Regions from separate parts of the Undibacterium sp. 5I2 genome, predicted to be linked through region 2. Evidence: predicted binding sites of a transcription regulator. Region 2 holds the regulator's gene; the other holds the start of a gene.
What was found. Region 2 encodes sigma-54, which starts transcription at its own class of promoters, with help from an activator protein. Its sites were predicted from a motif close to TGGCANGNAANCTGCTTT; they were not measured.
Positions count from the first base shown of each region.

Region 1: a site for sigma-54 is predicted at 6,608-6,625, ahead of QN359_RS15320 (ANTAR domain-containing response regulator). Genes of this name have one in related genera too.

Region 1 is NZ_JASJVS010000049.1:5,415-14,494, reverse strand. Features, by position in the region: gene QN359_RS15345 (aminoglycoside 3'-phosphotransferase/choline kinase family protein) at 1-376, opposite strand, end outside; gene QN359_RS15340 (helix-turn-helix transcriptional regulator) at 1,272-1,487, shown strand; gene QN359_RS15335 (YbfB/YjiJ family MFS transporter) at 1,534-2,730, opposite strand; gene QN359_RS15330 (sensor domain-containing diguanylate cyclase) at 2,756-4,384, opposite strand; gene QN359_RS15325 (CmpA/NrtA family ABC transporter substrate-binding protein) at 4,545-5,783, opposite strand; gene QN359_RS15320 (ANTAR domain-containing response regulator) at 5,879-6,547, opposite strand; gene QN359_RS15315 (YdcF family protein) at 6,696-7,493, shown strand; gene QN359_RS15310 (U32 family peptidase) at 7,514-9,080, opposite strand, start outside.
Region 2 is NZ_JASJVS010000078.1:2,572-11,651, forward strand. Features, by position in the region: gene QN359_RS18030 (branched-chain amino acid ABC transporter permease) at 1-676, shown strand, start outside; gene QN359_RS18035 (branched-chain amino acid ABC transporter ATP-binding protein/permease) at 687-2,648, shown strand; gene QN359_RS18040 (ABC transporter ATP-binding protein) at 2,659-3,387, shown strand; gene QN359_RS18045 (enoyl-CoA hydratase/isomerase family protein) at 3,441-4,535, opposite strand; gene hpf (ribosome hibernation-promoting factor, HPF/YfiA family) at 4,654-4,998, opposite strand; gene QN359_RS18055 (RNA polymerase factor sigma-54) at 5,112-6,590, opposite strand; gene lptB (LPS export ABC transporter ATP-binding protein) at 6,602-7,354, opposite strand; gene lptA (lipopolysaccharide transport periplasmic protein LptA) at 7,356-7,919, opposite strand; gene lptC (LPS export ABC transporter periplasmic protein LptC) at 7,976-8,602, opposite strand; gene QN359_RS18075 (HAD family hydrolase) at 8,599-9,080, opposite strand, start outside.

The sequences.
Region 1 (9,080 bases), on a different contig from region 2:
TTGGCCATACATCGGCCAGTAACACGCCCTCCAAGCGAGGCGAAATCACGCATAGCCAGTTATCAATTTCGGCACTGCCGATCAAACTGGGCGTGCGCAAGGACAACTTGCCTTCAAGCATAGGCGCGAACAGTATTTCCTTCTCGCCTTGGCGACGCCAATTGGGCGGCACGAGTTTGATGATCACGTCATCGTTCAAGCAAAACAAGGCATTGCTGGCTTGCGCGATTTTTTCCCACTGGCCCTGAGGCAATTGAAATTGCTGTTGTACGTAGCTAAGCACAGGCAGCCAAGCTGGCAACGGTGTCCGGGCGATGAAATCGCTGCAGGCAGCGTTGTCCAAGCCTTGCGGCAGGCAGTTGAGAGAGATGTTCATAATTTCTGGTCTGGTCAGGAATAAAAACGGCGCGTTGCCGAATACGCATTCTACGATACCAAGAGGCGTGGACGCGCCCACCCATTCGCCCAATTCGTCATTGCCGCGCAGGCGGCAATCCAGTGGCGCGTACGCGCCCTTTATATCTGTGCTGCTCAGGCGCAGCAGAACGTGTTCATTTCACAGAAAAAAAGTGCCCTTGATCGACCCTCTCACCCTGAAGGCACTGACGTGCCACTCGATTCCTGCCTACGCAGGAATGATGAGGCGAGAGCACGGGGGAATGACATGTCTGCCAGTTAGATTAAGGATGCCGACTGAAAACCCTTTTGCGACAGCCTCTGAAGGCCGAGGTTTCATGCGCAAAATCTGATGAAGCAAAATATGCGCTCAGGCCGGCAGGCGTCGCCGCAGCGTAGCATTTTGACACATAATTCCAGTCAAGCTCAACATCTGAAATAACTCTATAGATCACGAAAACGCGCACGTTTATTGATTTGGCGCAAACTTGAATCGATCAGTAAGCCTACACTGAGACATTCCTGCACACACAGGCGAGGATTCGAATACCGGATCATCCTGCCGACTGCACTTAGCCCCCCGACAAGTATTTTTTCTTTCCAGCTGACTTCAAGCTGACTTCAAGCTAACGCGTCTCATTAAAGCCACGGCGCAACTTTCCGGCATCGACAAATTTTTATGAAAAAATTTGTCGCTTTTACGCAAAAACTAAAGCCTGATACTGATCCTGATGTGACGATCGATCTTCATTTAAAATCATTTAATGTGACGATAAAACATCATAAGATCATTTATGTTACGATTAATCTTCATCAAAAACCTTTGTGACGATTAGTACCTGTACGCTAAGGCCACAAAATGAGTTAATGAATGTGTGAAAAAAATACCTTTATCCATCACGTTCGGAATCCGTATCAGGGCTTTAAGAAAAGCAGCTGGACTGTCACAAGAAACCTTTGCCGACAGTTGTGGATTCGACAGAACCTATATCAGCGGGATTGAGCGCGGCAAGCGTAATCCTTCGTTATCGGCCATAGAAATTCTGGCTGAGGCACTCAATGTCACGGTCGTCAAACTCTTCGATGAGTAGACCGAGGGGCTAAACTAGCGCGGCCGCTTCCCCCTCGGCATTTTCGTCACACTGACCCAAGCTGCTGCGTGCGCCGCTCATGCAGCTCCACATATTTGAGCAAAACCAAGAGCATCGCCCCAAGTAGCATCACGGCTGCGGCCAAATACAAGCCGACGTTGTAGTTGCCCAATTCGGCCGCCAAGGCACCGGTCATTGCCGGGCCGATGATTTGCGCGCTGCCGTAAGATAAAGTCATTTTTCCCATCATCTTGGCAGGCCGAGTAGGATAATAACGGCCGGCCATGGTCAACACCAAGCTGACCATGCCAATGAAGGTGCCACCGAATAACAAGGCACCGATCAGCGCGGCGAGCAAGCCGCCAACCATGACCGGCAGCAAGATTCCCAACACTTGCAGCAGCGCGGCCAAAATCAATGCATTGAGTTCGCCGGTACGTCGCGCGATGAAATCCCAATTGATGCAAGCCGGTGCTGCACCAAGGCCAATGGCCAGAAATACCCAATTACCCTGCCCGGCTAAACCTGGCAAGTGGTTGACGATGGTGACGATGAAGGTAGCGCTGACCACGTAGCCAATGCCGGCGCAAAAATACGCGGCCATGAAAATGCGCAGGTACCAAGGTCCCGGTACTTGATCGAGCATTTTTTCGCCGCTGGTGGTGGTGTCACTGCGATCCGGCGGTGGCAACCAGCGCCACGCCGGTATCAGTAACAGGCAGCCGAGCGCGCTGAAGGCAAACCATTGTTCGCGCCAATCAAACCACGGGCTCATCAGCGCCACGACCGCGGCACTCAAAGCAATGCCGATGCCGATGCCGGCGAAATGAATGCCGAGTTCACTGCGATGATTATGCCGTATCAACCAATTGAGAATCAGGCCGGTGCCGAACAGCATGCCAGCGGCACTGCTGAGGCCAGCCAAGTAACGCGATACACCCCACACCAGCAGATTCGTGCTCACGCCCATCATCACCGTACTCAGCACCGCCAGCACCAAACCAATGCGGTACAAGCGGTCTTTGAGCACCAAGTCGCTGACGAACATCGCCAGCACTGCGCCACTCAGGTAGCCGGCATAATTATAGGCAGCCAGCCAACCGGCAGCAGCCACGCCGAGTCCGGCCTGCTGTTGCATCAGTGGCAGCAGCGGCGTGTACGAGAAGCGCGCGACCCCGAGCACCAGTACCAGACTGAAAATACCGGCACAAAGAACCTTGAAACGTTGTTGCGCCGGATGCATGGGCGCTCCTTTCGGGGTAGACGGTTTAGCTGGCCGCCGGCGTACTTTCGCCAGTAGCAAATTCATAGCAGTTGCGACCACGGCGTTTCGCGGCGTACATGGCGGCATCGGCTTGCATCATTAAAGCATCGATTTCATTCGCTTGCTCGGGAAACATGGCAATGCCTATGCTGGCACCGACCACCACGAACACTTGATCAAGCACGAAAGGGCGCGACAATTCGGCAATCAGTTTTTCGGCGATCAAGACGGCCTTGGCGCGTTCATCACAATCACTCATGAGCAAGACGAACTCATCACCACCAATCCGGCCAATCTGGTCGGCTTCGCGCACCAGATGCTTGAGACGTTGCGCAACTTGGATGAGAAAATTGTCGCCAAGCGCATGGCCATACTGGTCATTGACCGCTTTGAAGCCATCAAGATCGACATACAACAGGGCCAGTTGGCGGTTTTGTCGAAGCGCCAAGGCTATGCTCTGGCGCAACCCATGCATGAAAGCACGCCGATTCGGCAAACCGGTCAGGCTGTCATGATGGGCGAGGTAATGCATCTGCTCTTCAGTTTTGAGTAATTTTGCTGCCAGCAAATTGAAACTCGTTACCATTTCACCTACTTCGTCGTGCCGCCTGACCGGCAAACTCGACAGCGCTCTGCTGCCATCGGCCATGGCGCGCATCTGCCGCGCCGCCGCGCGTAGCGGCGCGAAGGAATAGCCGAGTACCAGAATGAGCGCGATGATGAGAAAAACCGCCGAGACGATGCTGTTGCGTGCGAATACATGCCAAACTCGATCAGAGGCGCTGAGCACTTCGGCGCTCGGCATCTGCGCCACCACCACCCAGCCGGCACTTGGCACAGACACGACGTTTGCCAGCGTTTCTACTCCGTAGGCATTAATGGTCACACCTGCCCCGCGCCAGCCTTGCATTACCTTATCGTGCAACAGATTGCGTCCGTGTAGGGGCAAGGGCTGCAGCCGCAATGCCGGATCACTGGCGGTGACAAAGACTTGATCGCGCGGCGAAATCAGTAAGAAACTACCGGTCTTGCCGATGCCACGCTTGCCGATCAGATCAAGAAAGCCGGGACTATCGATTTCGCTTGCCCCCATCAGCACAGCAATGATATCGCCGCTGCGATTACGCAAGGGCGTACTGAAATTGACCACAGCGCGGTGGACGGTACGGCTGATAGCTGGTTTGCCGATATAAAAAAGGCTACCCGCACGCGCCGCGATAAACCAATCACGCTGACGAAAATCGAGCTCGCGACGTCCGCGAATTTGTGGATAGTCGGATAGCGCACCGACTCCACTCAAGGGCAAAATGACCAAGCCGAGTGAAAACAGGGGTGAAATATCGTGACGCACGGCCAGCCACTGTTCCAATTGCTGCGGATGTTGCAGCAAGGCTGATGGAAAATCAGTCGCCAGCTTGAGCAGCAATTGCCTGCGCACATCGATATTGCCGTTTATATCGTCAGCAACATAGCTGGCCAGCGATAATTGCTGACCAGAAACCACGTCGACCGTACCATCTCTCAGAACTTTAGCGGCCATTTGATAGCGCATGACACTACCAACGACAATGAACAAGATGCCCATCGCAATGAGCCGAAAAGTAATGCCGCGGGTAAGGTGCAGCAGGCGCATGGGTCGCTTACATCATCAGTGGTCAGAGGTGGAGGCAGAACTGAAAAATTGTTGCCGAGAAATAAATTAATTATACTAGCCTGAATTTAACAGAGAATCATCGGCAACAGGAGATTTTGCAAAGAAATAGCTGCAGAACAAGGAACTGCAGCTGTGTCTTTTAAGCACCGATAGGAAACGATGCCGCGTAGGCAGCCGGGTTACTGCCATCCCACACAAGCCCATCAATCAAACGACTGCTGCGCATACTGCTGGCCGGGAGTGCAACCTTGGCCAGACTGGCTGCCTCGCGGTAGAGATCGATGCGATTGACTGTGCTGGCGACATCCAGATAAGCCGGATCGGTCTTGAGCAAACCCCAGCGCTTATGCTGGGTCAGGAACCACATGCCATCCGATAGATAAGGAAAATTGACGGCACCATCGTTGAAAAACTTCATCTCGTTGCGCGCATGGTGAGCGCTATCCGCAGCGCTGGAATTCGGCCCAAGCAGCGCGGCATCGATGACATCGACCGAGGTGTTGAGATAGTCGCTGCCAGCCAAGATCTTGGCCATACGACTGCGATTGGCCGGCGCGGCATCGAGCCAGCGGCTGGCGTCCAGAATCGCGGCGCTCAAGGCGCGCGCCGTATGCGGGCAACGGTCGGCAAACTCTGCGCTGGCACCGAGTACTTTTTCCGGATGATCGGGCCAAATTTGCGCGCTGGTGGCGGCGGTCACACCGATGCCATCGGCGACGGCACGCTGATTCCAGGGCGCGCCGGCACAGTAGCCATCGATCTGGCCCAGTCGTAAATTGGCCACCATTTGTGGCGGAGGTACGGTAATCACCTTGGCATCGGTCTGTGGGTTGACGCCATGGGCGGCCATCCAGTAATGTAGCCACATGGCATGGGTACCACCGGGGAAAGTCTGGGCGAACGTGTAGAGCCGCGGCTCCTGCGCCATGCACTTGGCCAGCCCAGCACCATCTCTGGCACCTTTGGCGGCCAAGCTACTCGATACCGTGATGGCTTGACCATTGTGGTTGAGCGTCATCAGCACGGCCATATCTTTCTGCTGGCCACTGATACCCATGTGTACGCCATACAGCAAACCGTATAAAACCTGCGCGGCGTCGAGTTCACCATTGCACAGTTTGTCGCGCACCGCGGCCCACGACGCTTCGCGGCTGACGACGATCTCAATACCGTATTTTTTATCAAAGCCTAACAAAGAGGCCATCACTACAGAGGCACAATCGGTCAACGGCATGAAGCCGACCCGCACCGTGCGTTGTTCCGGGCGATCCGATCCGGCGACCCAGATACCGGCCCGTGTCGCTGCCTCAGCGGCAGCGCTGACGCCGGTCAACTCGACCACACTATCTTCTGCCGGCGTTTGCGCGGAATTCATCATGTTACTGCTCCAACAAAAAAGTACTGAAAATGCAAGGACTCAGAATAATTCGCACCACTTTAGTGCTGCGCACCAACTCAGTGCAATCAATCCACTCAGCCGAGTAAGTCAGACACATCGAGAATGCGCTGGGCTAATTCGGCCAGTTTCATATTTTTTTCCATCGCTTGGCGGCGCAAGCGCTCAAATGCCTGCTGCTCACTGAGACCGTGGCGTTGCATCAAATAGCCTTTGGCACGTTCGATGGTTTTACGTTCGGCCAATTTGGTTTTGGTATCGGATAATTCATTGCGCAGTTTTTGGTCGGCCACAAAACGTGCCATCGCCACCTCCAGCACCGGCTTCACGCGCGCGCTTTGTAAGCCGGCCACCACATAGGCCGATACCCCGGCCGCCATCGCCGCTGCCAGCTCGGAGGCTTCACCGGCTTCGGTGAATAACACCAGCGGTCGCGGCGCATCGCGCGTGGCCAATACCAAGTCTTCCAGCACATCGCGGGCATCCGATTGGGCATCGATGATGATCATGTCGGGCTGCAGCATGGCAATGCGATCGATCAAATGCATATCGCCGGGAATCGCCGCAAGAATATCGTAACCGGCTTCCAGTAAGCCGCTGCGCAAGGCCTCTGCGCGTGCACGTTGTGCCTCGACGGCGGCACCATCAAGCGGGCGACCATCCGACTGCGCCAGCTCGAGCGTAGTGACGACGACAATTTTCAAGCTCTGCCTGGGTGAGTCGGAATCAGAGGTGGGCGATTTCATGATGGACTCAATGCCGAAAAAAATAAAGGAAATGCAAACTTGCAGTTTTGTAAATTTATCAATGCAAGAATCGATCCAACTTACGCTACGCGTAACAGTGCGACAATTTACCGTATCATGAGGCGCATCTACAGACCCTCGTCTTTCTATGCCAAACCACAGCAGCACACTGCCTCAGCACCGTATCGGTGCGGCCATTCTTGTCACTGGCCTGATTCTGTTCTTGGATGGCAGCGTACTGCTGGCAAACGGCACCCGCCACCTCGGCGTTTGGCTGCCGTTCTGGGGTGGACTGGCGCTCTGCCTGGGATACTGGCAACGGCAGCGTTTAGCGACATGGCGCGCCGCGCGGCGCTGGCATCGTCGCTTGTGGAACTGGGGGGCAGCCGGCCTCATCGCTTGGCTCATCAGTGTCTTGTTATTTTTTATATTCATACAGGGCGCGCATGATCGCACTGAGCACAGCGCGCCGCGCGCCTTGATTGTACTCGGCAGCGGCAGCCCAGAATGCCGCCCATCGGCAACGCTGGCGGCACGTCTGGAATTAGCGCGCCAGCAGGCTATACGCTGGCCACAGGCATGGATCATAGTCAGTGGCGGCCGCGACGATGGTTTGGCCTGCAGTGAGGCCGAAGTGATGGCCGACAGCTTGCGCGCCGCCGGCGTGGCGACTGCGCGGATTATCCTTGAAACCGCGAGCCGCAACACCGCCGAAAACCTCGCTTACAGCAGCCGTTTGCTAGGCGCACGCGGCATCGTCGCGAGCGACACAATCATGTTGGTCAGCAGTGATTTTCATTTGCCGCGCGCCTACTGGATTGCCCAGCAAGCGGGCTGGCACAGCGTCGCAACAGCCGGCGCGCCAACGCCACCAAGCGTGCGCCTCAACGCTTGGCTGCGCGAATACTTCTCTTTCGTCAAAGCCTGTTATTACCACGGCAAATAAGCCGACTGAGCGGCATGGTTTTATGCGGCCGGTCGGCTCTTGTGAAACACCACGGGCGCATACGGCACCGATGAAGGCGGCGCAGCCTGCAGGATGTGCGGCTTCATGGCACCGATGATATGCATTTCGCAGGGCTTGCAATCGAATTTCAAGGTATAGCTTTCCTCACCAGTGACTAAAGTCATCGGTTCAGCCTTGACCTGCCCCTGCACCCCGGTCACACCCTTGGCTTGCTTAGGGCACAGATTGAAAGAAAAACGCAGACAATGCTTGGTGATCATCAGCGACACTTCACCGGCCTCTTCATGCGCCTCATACGCAGCGGCGATCAATTGCACGCCATGTTTTTCATAAAAACTGCGCGCTTTGCTGTTATACACATTGGCCAGATAACTCAAGGTGGTTTCCGGATAAGCGGCCAGTGGCTGCTGCGCCGGCGTGCGCGGCGGCCGTTGCCAAGCCGCTGCGCGGGCAGCTTCATGTGCCGCCACGGCATCGCGACGTAAGGCATTAATCGCTGCGGCCGGCACAAACCATGGCTGACGCAATGACAGGTTGACTTGCACTGCTTCAAACATGGTATTGCCTAGCTTAGCCAAGCTATCACGCAAAGCGGCTTCGGCTTTATCGGCTTGCTGCGCCGGTAGCAAAGTGAGCAGGCTGTGAACTTGTGAAGTGACGCCGTCTTCATCATGCATCGTCAATTGTAAGCCGCTGCCATCGGTATCGCTGAGGGTAAGCCAAACTGGCACCCGTCGTTCCGCCGATTTTTTCGTCAAGCCCTGTTCCCAGCGTTGATCGCGATTGCGATTGATCGACAAGCCGACTTGCAAACCGCTCAGGTCGGCGATTTTTTCATCCGGCGAAATCCGCCAGGTAGTGCCGTTTTCGTTGCTCGACATGCGTTCGACGGTATTGGCATGGATCCCCATGACCTCGCGTTTTTTCATGTAATTAAGCCCATCGCCATTGGCCATGGCTTCATTGGCTTCAATTTCAAACCAATTTGTGGCGATGCGCGTGACATAGCCAAGATGCAGACCGACATATTTCGGCGAATCAAAAGCGCCGATATCTTCCAGCCGGCCATTGGCAAAATAATCGGTATGTCCACGATGGAAATTCTTATCGACATCGGGCGTGAATGCGATGCGACTGACACCGCTGGAAGCACGCGAAAACTCGGGGCGACGGGTGAGAATTTCATCGAGCAAAAGGCGGTAATGCGCCGTGATGTTTTTGACATAGCCCATGTCTTTGTAGCGTCCCTCGATTTTCAAGGACTGCACACCGGCATCGAGCAAGGCTTCCAGATTGCGGCTCTGATCATTATCTTTCATCGACAGCAAATGCTTTTCATACGCCACCACTCTACCGGCACCATCACTGAGGGTATAGGGCAAGCGGCATGCTTGCGAACAATCTCCGCGATTGGCGCTGCGGCCATTATCGGCATGCGAGATATAGCACTGACCGGAAAACGCCACACACAAGGCACCGTGAACGAAATACTCGAGCGGCGTGGCGACGGCGGCATGGATGGCGGCAATCTGTTCTATCGTCAGTTCACGCGCCAACACCAACTGA
Region 2 (9,080 bases):
GATCTTGTTCGGCGGCTTACAGGGCGTGGTAGTGGAATGGATTGCGGTGCGCCCGGCAATCAAAATCAAATCCGAATTCGGTTGGATCATGTCGACCATTGCATTGGCGATTATCTTCAAAAATGTCGCGGAAAATATCTGGGGTAAAGATGATTTGACTTTCCCTTCGCCTCTGTCGGCCGCACCGTTTCAAATTTTCGGTGCCAATGTTCAGCCCATGCAAGTGGTGGTGGTGATCGGTGCCTTGGCGATGATGTTGGCGGTGGAATTGTTCAACCGTAAATCCATCTATGGCAAAGCGGTGGTGGCGACTTCCAATGATCGCGACGCCGCCGGTCTGATGGGCATCAACACCAGCATGGTGATTACCTTTTCTTACGCCTTGTCATCTGCCACGGCGGCCTTCGCCGGTGTGCTGGTTGCACCCTTGACCTTGACCGGCGCCACCATGGGCTCGGCGCTGGGTTTGAAAGCCTTTGCCGTAGCGATTATCGGTGGTTTGACTTCCGGTATGGGTGCGATCGTCGGTGGTTTGATACTCGGCGTGGCAGAAACCTTGACGGGTTTTTATATTTCCACCGGCTACAAAGAAGTACCGGGCCTGGTGTTGCTGTTGCTGGTTTTGGCCTTCAAGCCGGCCGGATTATTCGGCAAAGCCGCGATCAAAAAGGTCTAGGAGACAGACAATGAATATCAAGACTATGGCAGCATCGCTGCTCGGTATTGCGGCACTCGGTTTGTTCCCGGTGTTCATGCACAACCCGTATTATTTGCATCTGGCAGAAACCATCCTGATTTATGCCATCTTATTGTTTGGCCTCGACATCGTGGTTGGTTACACTGGTCAAGTCTCGCTCGGCCATGCCGGCTTGTTCGGCATCGGTTCGTACACCACCGGCGTGCTGTATTTTAAACTCGGTATGCCGATACTGCTGGCGCTGCCGGCCAGTATAGGCGTCACTGCCGTGTTCGGTGCGCTGTTGGCACTGCCAGCATTGCGCGTGACTGGGCCGTATCTGGCGATGGTCACGCTGGCCTTCGGTACCATCATTCAAATCCTGATCAATGAGATGAGTTTTCTCACCGAGGGGCCGATGGGACTGAAAGTCGCCAAGCCAATTTTGTTCGGACAAAAATTATCCGAAGTCGGCAATTACTATTTGGTCGCGGTGATGATGGTGTTGGCGACGGTGTTGGTCCATCGTATCTTACGCTCGCATCTGGGACGAGCATTTCAAGCGCTGCGCGACAGTCCTATCGCCTCCGACTGCATGGGCGTGTCGGTGTATCGTTACAAGGTTTACGCCTTCGTGATCAGCGCCGCCTTGGCTGGTTTGGCCGGTAGTTTGTATGCCTATTCAGAAGAGTATATTTCACCGAACACGTACAACTTTGAATTGACCATACTGTTCCTCTTGGCGGTCATCATGGGCGGGCGGAAAAGCCGTATCGGTTCGCTGCTCGGTGCCTTCATTGTGGTGATGCTGCCTTCGCTGTTGGCCGATATCGAACTGTTCCGTCAGATCGCGACGGTGGCTGCCGTAGTCGGCGTACTCGGGGCTGCTTTCACCCTGTTTAAAGGACGCAAGACCGTGCGTGAATTGGCCGTACCAGTAGTGGCAACGGTGGGGATGGCGATCTTTTCTTACAAGCTCGAAAATATCACTGACTGGCGGCTGACGATTTTCGGTTTGATGACTTTGTTTGTCGTGTATTACCTGCAGGATGGTATCGTCGGTTTCGTCAATGCCTTATTCGGCAAGGGCCCGCGCCATTTAGTGGCCAATACTGCACAATTGGCGGTGAGTGATGAATTGGCGATAGCCAAAGCCAATGGCGAGCGCGTCGGTATTTTACTCAGCGGCCGACAAATTCTGATGCAGTTCGGTGGTTTGAAAGCCTTGAATCAGGTCGATCTGCAAATCGCCAAAGGCACCGTGCATGGCTTGATCGGTCCTAACGGTTCCGGTAAAAGCACGATGATGAATGTACTCACCGGCATCTACAAACCGACCGATGGCGTGGTCGAATTTGCCGGCAAACTGATTTCGGGCATGACGCCGTCGGCGATTGCTTTGGGTGGGGTGGCACGTACTTTTCAGAATGTGCAACTGTTCGGTGAGATGACGGCGATAGAAAACGTCTTGGTTGGTTTGCACAGTACCTTCCGCAGTCATGTCGGTGATGTCATGCTGCATACGCCGCGCTATCGCCGTGAAGAGCAGGCGGCACGGGCGCGGGCAGCGAGTATTTTGCAGTTTGTCGGTTTGTCCGATTTAGCCAATGAAGAGGCACGCAATTTACCATATGGTAAACAACGCTTGCTGGAAATCGGCCGTGCGCTCGGTCTCAATCCACAATTATTGTTGCTCGATGAACCGGCGGCTGGCTTGACCGCACCCGATATCAAAGAGCTCATCGCTATCATTCGCAAAATTCGCGACCACGGTGTGACGATCATTCTGATCGAACATCATATGGATGTGGTGATGTCGATCTGCGACACCGTGACGGTGCTCGATTTTGGTCAGAAAATTTGCGAAGGAAAGCCGGCCGATGTGCAGGCCGACCCGAAAGTCATCGAGGCTTATCTCGGCGGCAGTGTCAGCGACGATCTCGCTGCGGCCACCAACGCGGCCAGCGCCTAAGGAGAACAGTATGCTGAGTATTTCAAATTTACACGCGGCCTACGGCAAGGTGCAAGTATTGCATGGCATTTCCATCGAAGTCCCGAAGGGCAAAGTGGTGACCTTGATCGGCTCTAACGGTGCCGGAAAAACCACCACCATGCGCGCCATTTCGGGCATGTTGAAACCGAAAGAGGGCACCGTGCGTTTGGCCGGTAACGATATTACCGGGCTCGATTCACATCGTATCGCACGTGCCGGTTTGGCCCATTCGCCGGAAGGCCGGCGGGTGTTTTCGACCATGAGCGTGACCGATAATTTATTATTGGGAGCGTTTCCGCGCTTTACCAATGCGCGCACCCGCGGCGATATCGACAGCGATTTGCAAAAAGCGATGGAGTTGTTTCCCCGTTTGCGCGAGCGGCGCAATCAATTGGCCGGCACCTTGTCGGGCGGCGAACAGCAAATGCTGGCGATGGCGCGCGCAGTGATGCTCAACCCCGAAGTGATTTTGCTCGATGAACCGTCGATGGGCTTGGCACCGATCTTGGTCGATGAAGTGTTTCGCATCATTTCTCGGCTCAAGAAGGAAGGCATCACCATGCTGCTGGTCGAGCAGTTCGCCGCTGCCGCCTTGGCGGTGGCTGACTACGGTTATGTGCTGGAAAACGGTCGCATCTCGGTACATGGGCCGGCGGCCAAGTTACAGAATGATCCGGCGGTACAAGCCGCGTATCTCGGTGGCGGTGCTGCGCACTGAGTTATCAGGATAGAAAAAGGGGCAGCTGCAGCTGCCCTTTTTTTAATCAATCGTCAACCGCGCAACTCGCGCAGCGGATGTGCATAGTCGGGCCACGCCGGCGCAAAAAAATCCTGCACCATGGCCTTGCTGACCTCGCTCAGTTGTGCCGGTCGCCATTGCGGCGCATGGTCTTTTTCCACCACCAACGCGCGTATCCCTTCGAGTACTTCGCCATGCGTGAAACAGTGGCGCACCATGCCGCGTTCCATGCGCAAGCAATCGGATACCGTCATGCCGGCGCTGCGGCGCAGTTGTTCGCGCGTCACGCACATCAGCAGCGGCGAACGTTTGGCCATATTGGCGGCGGTTTTTTGTGCGAATTCGGCGACGTCAGCGCTCAGTGTCGTAACGATGTCTGGCACGCTGGCTGCGCTGAAATGCCTATCGATCAGCGCCCGTTCACGCGCCAACATGCTCGCCTCTGGCCGCGCTTGTTGCGCGAATGGCGCGGCAAATTCACGTATGGCTGCGCGCAGATCGAGCGCATCGCTGTGCGCCAGCAACTCGAACAGTGCTGGCAATTCGGCGGTTGGGACGAAGACATCGGCCAGGTCGGCATACAGGGCATCGGCGGCAGTGATGATGTCGCCGGACAGGCCAAGGTAAGTACCGATTTGACCGGGGCAACGCGACAGGAAATAGCCACCGCCGACATCGGGGAATAAACCGATATTTACTTCCGGCATAGCCATCTTGGTGCGCTCGGTGACGATGCGCAGGCGGCATGCCGGGCCGGCTTGAGCAACACCCATGCCGCCACCCATGACCACGCCATTCATGATGGCGATGTAGGGCTTAGGGTAGAAATGAATCAAATGATTGAGCGCGTATTCTTCGCTGAAAAAATCTTCCAAGAGGGCGCTGCCGCCGACCGGGCCGACGCTGCCGACTTCATAAAAAAAGCGGATGTCACCACCAGCACAGAAGGCTTTCTCTGCGCTGCTGTGGATGACTACGGCGCGAATGCTGGTATCCTCACGCCAGGCCAGCAACTGTGCGCTGAGGGTGCGGACCATTTCCAGTGAGAGCGAATTGAGCGCGGCCGGACGGTCCATGCAAAGGTAGGCAATCTGATTGTTGACCGAGGTGAGAATGTGTTCGCTCATGATATGACCGCTCAAAGGGAAAAGTGTATTTTAGCCGGTGTCCCGGGCTGGTGGCATGCAGATGAAAAAAGGACGCTGAGGCGTCCTTTTTACTTTCACAGAGTAAGAGTCAGATCAATTACGCCGACGCGGGATCAGGCATATGCTTGATCGCTTCATGTGGGTGTTCCTGAATCTTATCTTTGTGTTTGATGACTTGCCGATCGAGCTTGTCGATGAGGGCATCGATGGCTGCGTACAAGTCATGTGCCAGGCTTTCAACGTGGATGTCTTTACCGCTGATGTGCAGATTAATATCGGCCTTATGGCACTTCTCTTTTTCGCGGAGCTTATCGACAGTCAGAATGACAGCGATATCAATAACTTGATCAAAATGTCGCCGGACACGCTCAAGTTTGGTATGTACGTATTCACGAATTGCAGGAGTTACTTCGACGTGATGTCCACTGATGGTGAGATTCATACTACGCTCCTATGATGATGGTACTTGCTAGGGTGATCTATCTTCAGCTCATTGAAAAGATGCGTTCGAGCTAAATTATATATAGCAATGTAAAACGTGATTTCAAGGTCTGTTTAAAAACATTTACGCATACTGACCGGGGGGATTTTCAGAGCTTCACGGTATTTTGCAACGGTACGCCGAGCAATCACCATACCCTGTTCACCCAGCATGTCTGCGATTTTACTGTCAGAGAGTGGGCTTTTCTGGTCTTCTGCTCCTATCAATTGCTTGATGAGTGCGCGGATCGCGGTGGATGAAGCTTCGCCGCCGGTTTCCGTCGCTACATGACTGCCGAAAAAATACTTCAACTCAAACATACCATGCGGGGTGAGCATGTATTTTTGCGTTGTTACACGAGAAATAGTGCTCTCGTGTAGACCTAGTGTATCAGCTATTTCGCGCAACACAAGGGGTCGCATGGCAACGGCACCGTGGGTGAAAAAGTTCCGTTGTCTTTCCACTATCGCTTGGGCGACACGCAAAATTGTTTCGAAACGTTGACGCATATTTTTGATCAACCAACGTGCTTCTTGCAACTGCGGTGCCATACAGGTATCACCGCGATTTTGGCGCATGATATTGGCATACATATTGTTCACCCGCAGCTTGGGCATCACGTCTTGATTGAGTAAAACTTGCCAGCCATTGGCTGATTTTTTGACGATCACGTCCGGTGCCACATAGTCGGAACTGTTGAGCGCAAAGCTGCTGCCTGGACGTGGTTGGCACATGCGGATCACGGTTTGCGCTTCGCGTAAGTCTTCATCATCGCAATCGAAGATTTTTTTGAGTTTGCCGAAATCGCGCTGGGCGAACAGCGGCAGTTGTGTTTCTATAATTGCCAGCGCCAGTCGCCGCGTGACGAAGGCGATCTGCGGCAAGCGTTTGATTTGCAGGGCCAAACATTCGGCCACGTGACGCGCACCGACGCCGGGTGGATCGAAGCTCTGCACCATACATAATGCAAATGACAACTCTTCGGCTTCGACGCATAATTCCAGCGGCAAGCTGGCATGAATTTCATCGAGCGTCTCAGTCAGGTAGCCATGATCATCGATGGCATCGATGATCAATTCGACCAAGGCCAAGTCGCGCGGAATACGCAAGCTCAGACGCATTTGTTCGAGCAAGTGTTCGCGCAGGCTGATATGACTGGCTTCGAGTTGACGAAAGCCTTCATCGTCATCATCGTTGCGCTGGCCGGGTGCGACATCGCTCCAGTCATCTTGAGCGGCACTGACGCTGTCATTGATCGGCACCTCGATCTCGGCCACTGCTTCTGTGCTGGCACTGGCGGCTTCCTGCGGCAACGCTGTTTCCATGCCGGCATCAGGCGTGCTGCTGGCGCTGTTGATGGCACCGTCGGCCAACAAACGCACGGCGTGCTCGAGCGGGTCGTCGACGCGCTCGAGCAGTGGATTCTCGAGCAGCAGATTTTCCAGTTCCTGATGCAGCTCCAAGGTTGACAATTGCAGCAAGCGTATCGATTGCTGTAATTGTGGTGTCAATGCCAAGTGCTGGGAGGTACGAAGTTGCAGGCTTTGTTTCATGATTCTTCCCGTCACATGCGGAAATGTTCTCCCAAATAAACCCGACGCACTGACTCATTTTGGATGATGTCGTCCGGTTTGCCGCTGGCCAGCACGGCACCTTGGTTGATGATGTAGGCGTGGTCACAAATGCCCAGAGTTTCACGCACATTGTGATCGGTGATCAAGACGCCGATGCCGCGCTCTTTGAGAAAGCCGACGATGCGCTGAATTTCGATGACAGCAATCGGATCGACACCGGCGAACGGTTCATCGAGCAGCACGAAACGTGGGTTGGTCGCCAGCGCCCGGGCGATTTCTACGCGTCGCCGTTCGCCGCCCGACAGCGCCATGGCTTGGCTATCGCGAATTTGTTCAATTTGCAAGTCAGCCAACAAAGCATTGAGACGAGCGCTGATTTTTTTTTCGCTTAAATATTTTCCATCTTTGCTTTTTTGTAACTCCAATACGGCGCGTATATTTTCTTCCACCGTCAACTTACGAAACACCGAGGCTTCCTGTGGCAAGTAAGACAAGCCGAGCACGGCGCGCCGATGGATAGGTAAATGGGAGACGTCGACGCCGTCGATTTTGATTTCACCCGCATCCGATGGAACCAAGCCGACGATCATATAAAACGAGGTGGTTTTTCCGGCACCATTCGGGCCCAACAGCCCGACCACTTCACCGCTTTTGACGAGCAGCGAAACATCGCGCACTACTTGGCGCGCACCGTAACGTTTTTGCAAGCCTTTGACCATCAAGGTACTTTGTTGTTCGCTCATGTCAGTTCGCCTGATTTTTCGGTTGTATCGTCATTTTGATACGGCCGCCACCGTTGACCTGGGTACCGTTGCTCGAATTGCTGCCGACGAAGACATCATTTTTACTATCATAGGAAAGAAACTCGCCTTCCTGCTCATCGGTGACGCGCTTGCCGTCGAGATAGCGCACATGGGCCTTGGAAATAAATTTAACGAATTCGGTTTTCTCATCATATTCCGCTTTTTCGGCTTCGCCCTCGACCCATAAATCGGCACCGCCATCGCGTTTCTGGCGGAAATGTATTTTGGCACCGGGTTTGGCGAACAGATTGATATGCTGAAACTCATCGGCCGCTTTCACCGCTACCGCGCGTTCGGCCTTGACTAATAAGGTGCCGCGGGTGATGACGACGTCGCCGGTAAATGTATTGGTGTTGCTCTTGCCTTCGCTGACTAAATGTTCCGCTTCGATAACCATTTCTTTTTGGCTATCGGCTTTTTCAGCGTGGGCCGAGGGCAACAGGGTGCCGACCAGCGTGGCCAGCAGTGCCGTTGTCATCATACGCAGAGTGAGGATGCTTGGCATACGGGGTACTTTCTAAAAATTCAATATTGCAGACACTTAAAACCATGGTGGCGGTGTTAATTGTTGCTGCGTTTCTTAATGCGCGAGTGGACTTTACTTAATAATTCCAATTGCTGGCTGCTGTTATTGGCAAACATGCCGACCGCATGAGTTTCTGTGTTTTTACTCAGCAGCGTAACGGCGCGATCCGATTGGATCACATCATCATCCGGTATCAACATCAGGTAATCGGTCTCAAGCCGCATGTAATGCGAGTTCAAGCCATCGGGGCGGTCGACGCTGACCTGATCATACAGATGCACGACATCATGTTGGCGTGCTGGTGTGATCAAGTTGGACTTTTGATCCACCACGGCGCGCTCGGCGATGATGGTGATCGGCGCGCGTTGCGCGTCGAAACTGTTGATATGCGGTTTGCTGATTTCGATCTGATCGGTTTGCGGCAAATGAATCAAGCGCTCGCCGGTGACATGGTAATTCGCCTTGCCCTCATTGGATAATTTAATAAAATTAAATTTCTCAACATAGTAGTCAGGCTCGGCACGTACATTGATACGATGATATTCATCGGCACCGCGGCGGCGCATCGCATCGTCGATCCAGAAACTGGCCAAAGCCACGCCAGCCATCACGGTAACGGCGATCCAAATGCGCGCACGGTCGATAGTGATGGGAGATTTCATGTCAGATAGCTGGACAATACTTGTTCATACTTATTCTGTGCGCGCAAAATAAAATCGCACACTTCCCGCGCCGCGCCGTGCCCGCCGCCCGTGTTGCAAACGTAATGCACCCGTTGGCGCACTTCGAGGTGGCCGTTGGGGACGCTGGCCGCAAAGCCGACCCGAGTCAATACCGGCAAATCGATGATGTCATCACCAATAAAACCACATTCTTCGGCCGCTATCTGCAATTCTGTCAGCAGTGACAGGAATGCGGTTTTTTTGTCGTGTATCCCTTGGCGCACGTGGGTGATGCCGAGATCGGCGGCACGTTTGCTGACGATGGGCGATTGCCGGGCACTGATGATGGCCGTGGCGATACCTGCATCTTGCAGCAAACGTATGCCTTGGCCATCAAGGACATTGAAAGTTTTCAAAGCCTCGCCATCGGCACTGAAATGCAGGCTGCCATCGGTGAGAATGCCATCGACATCAAAAA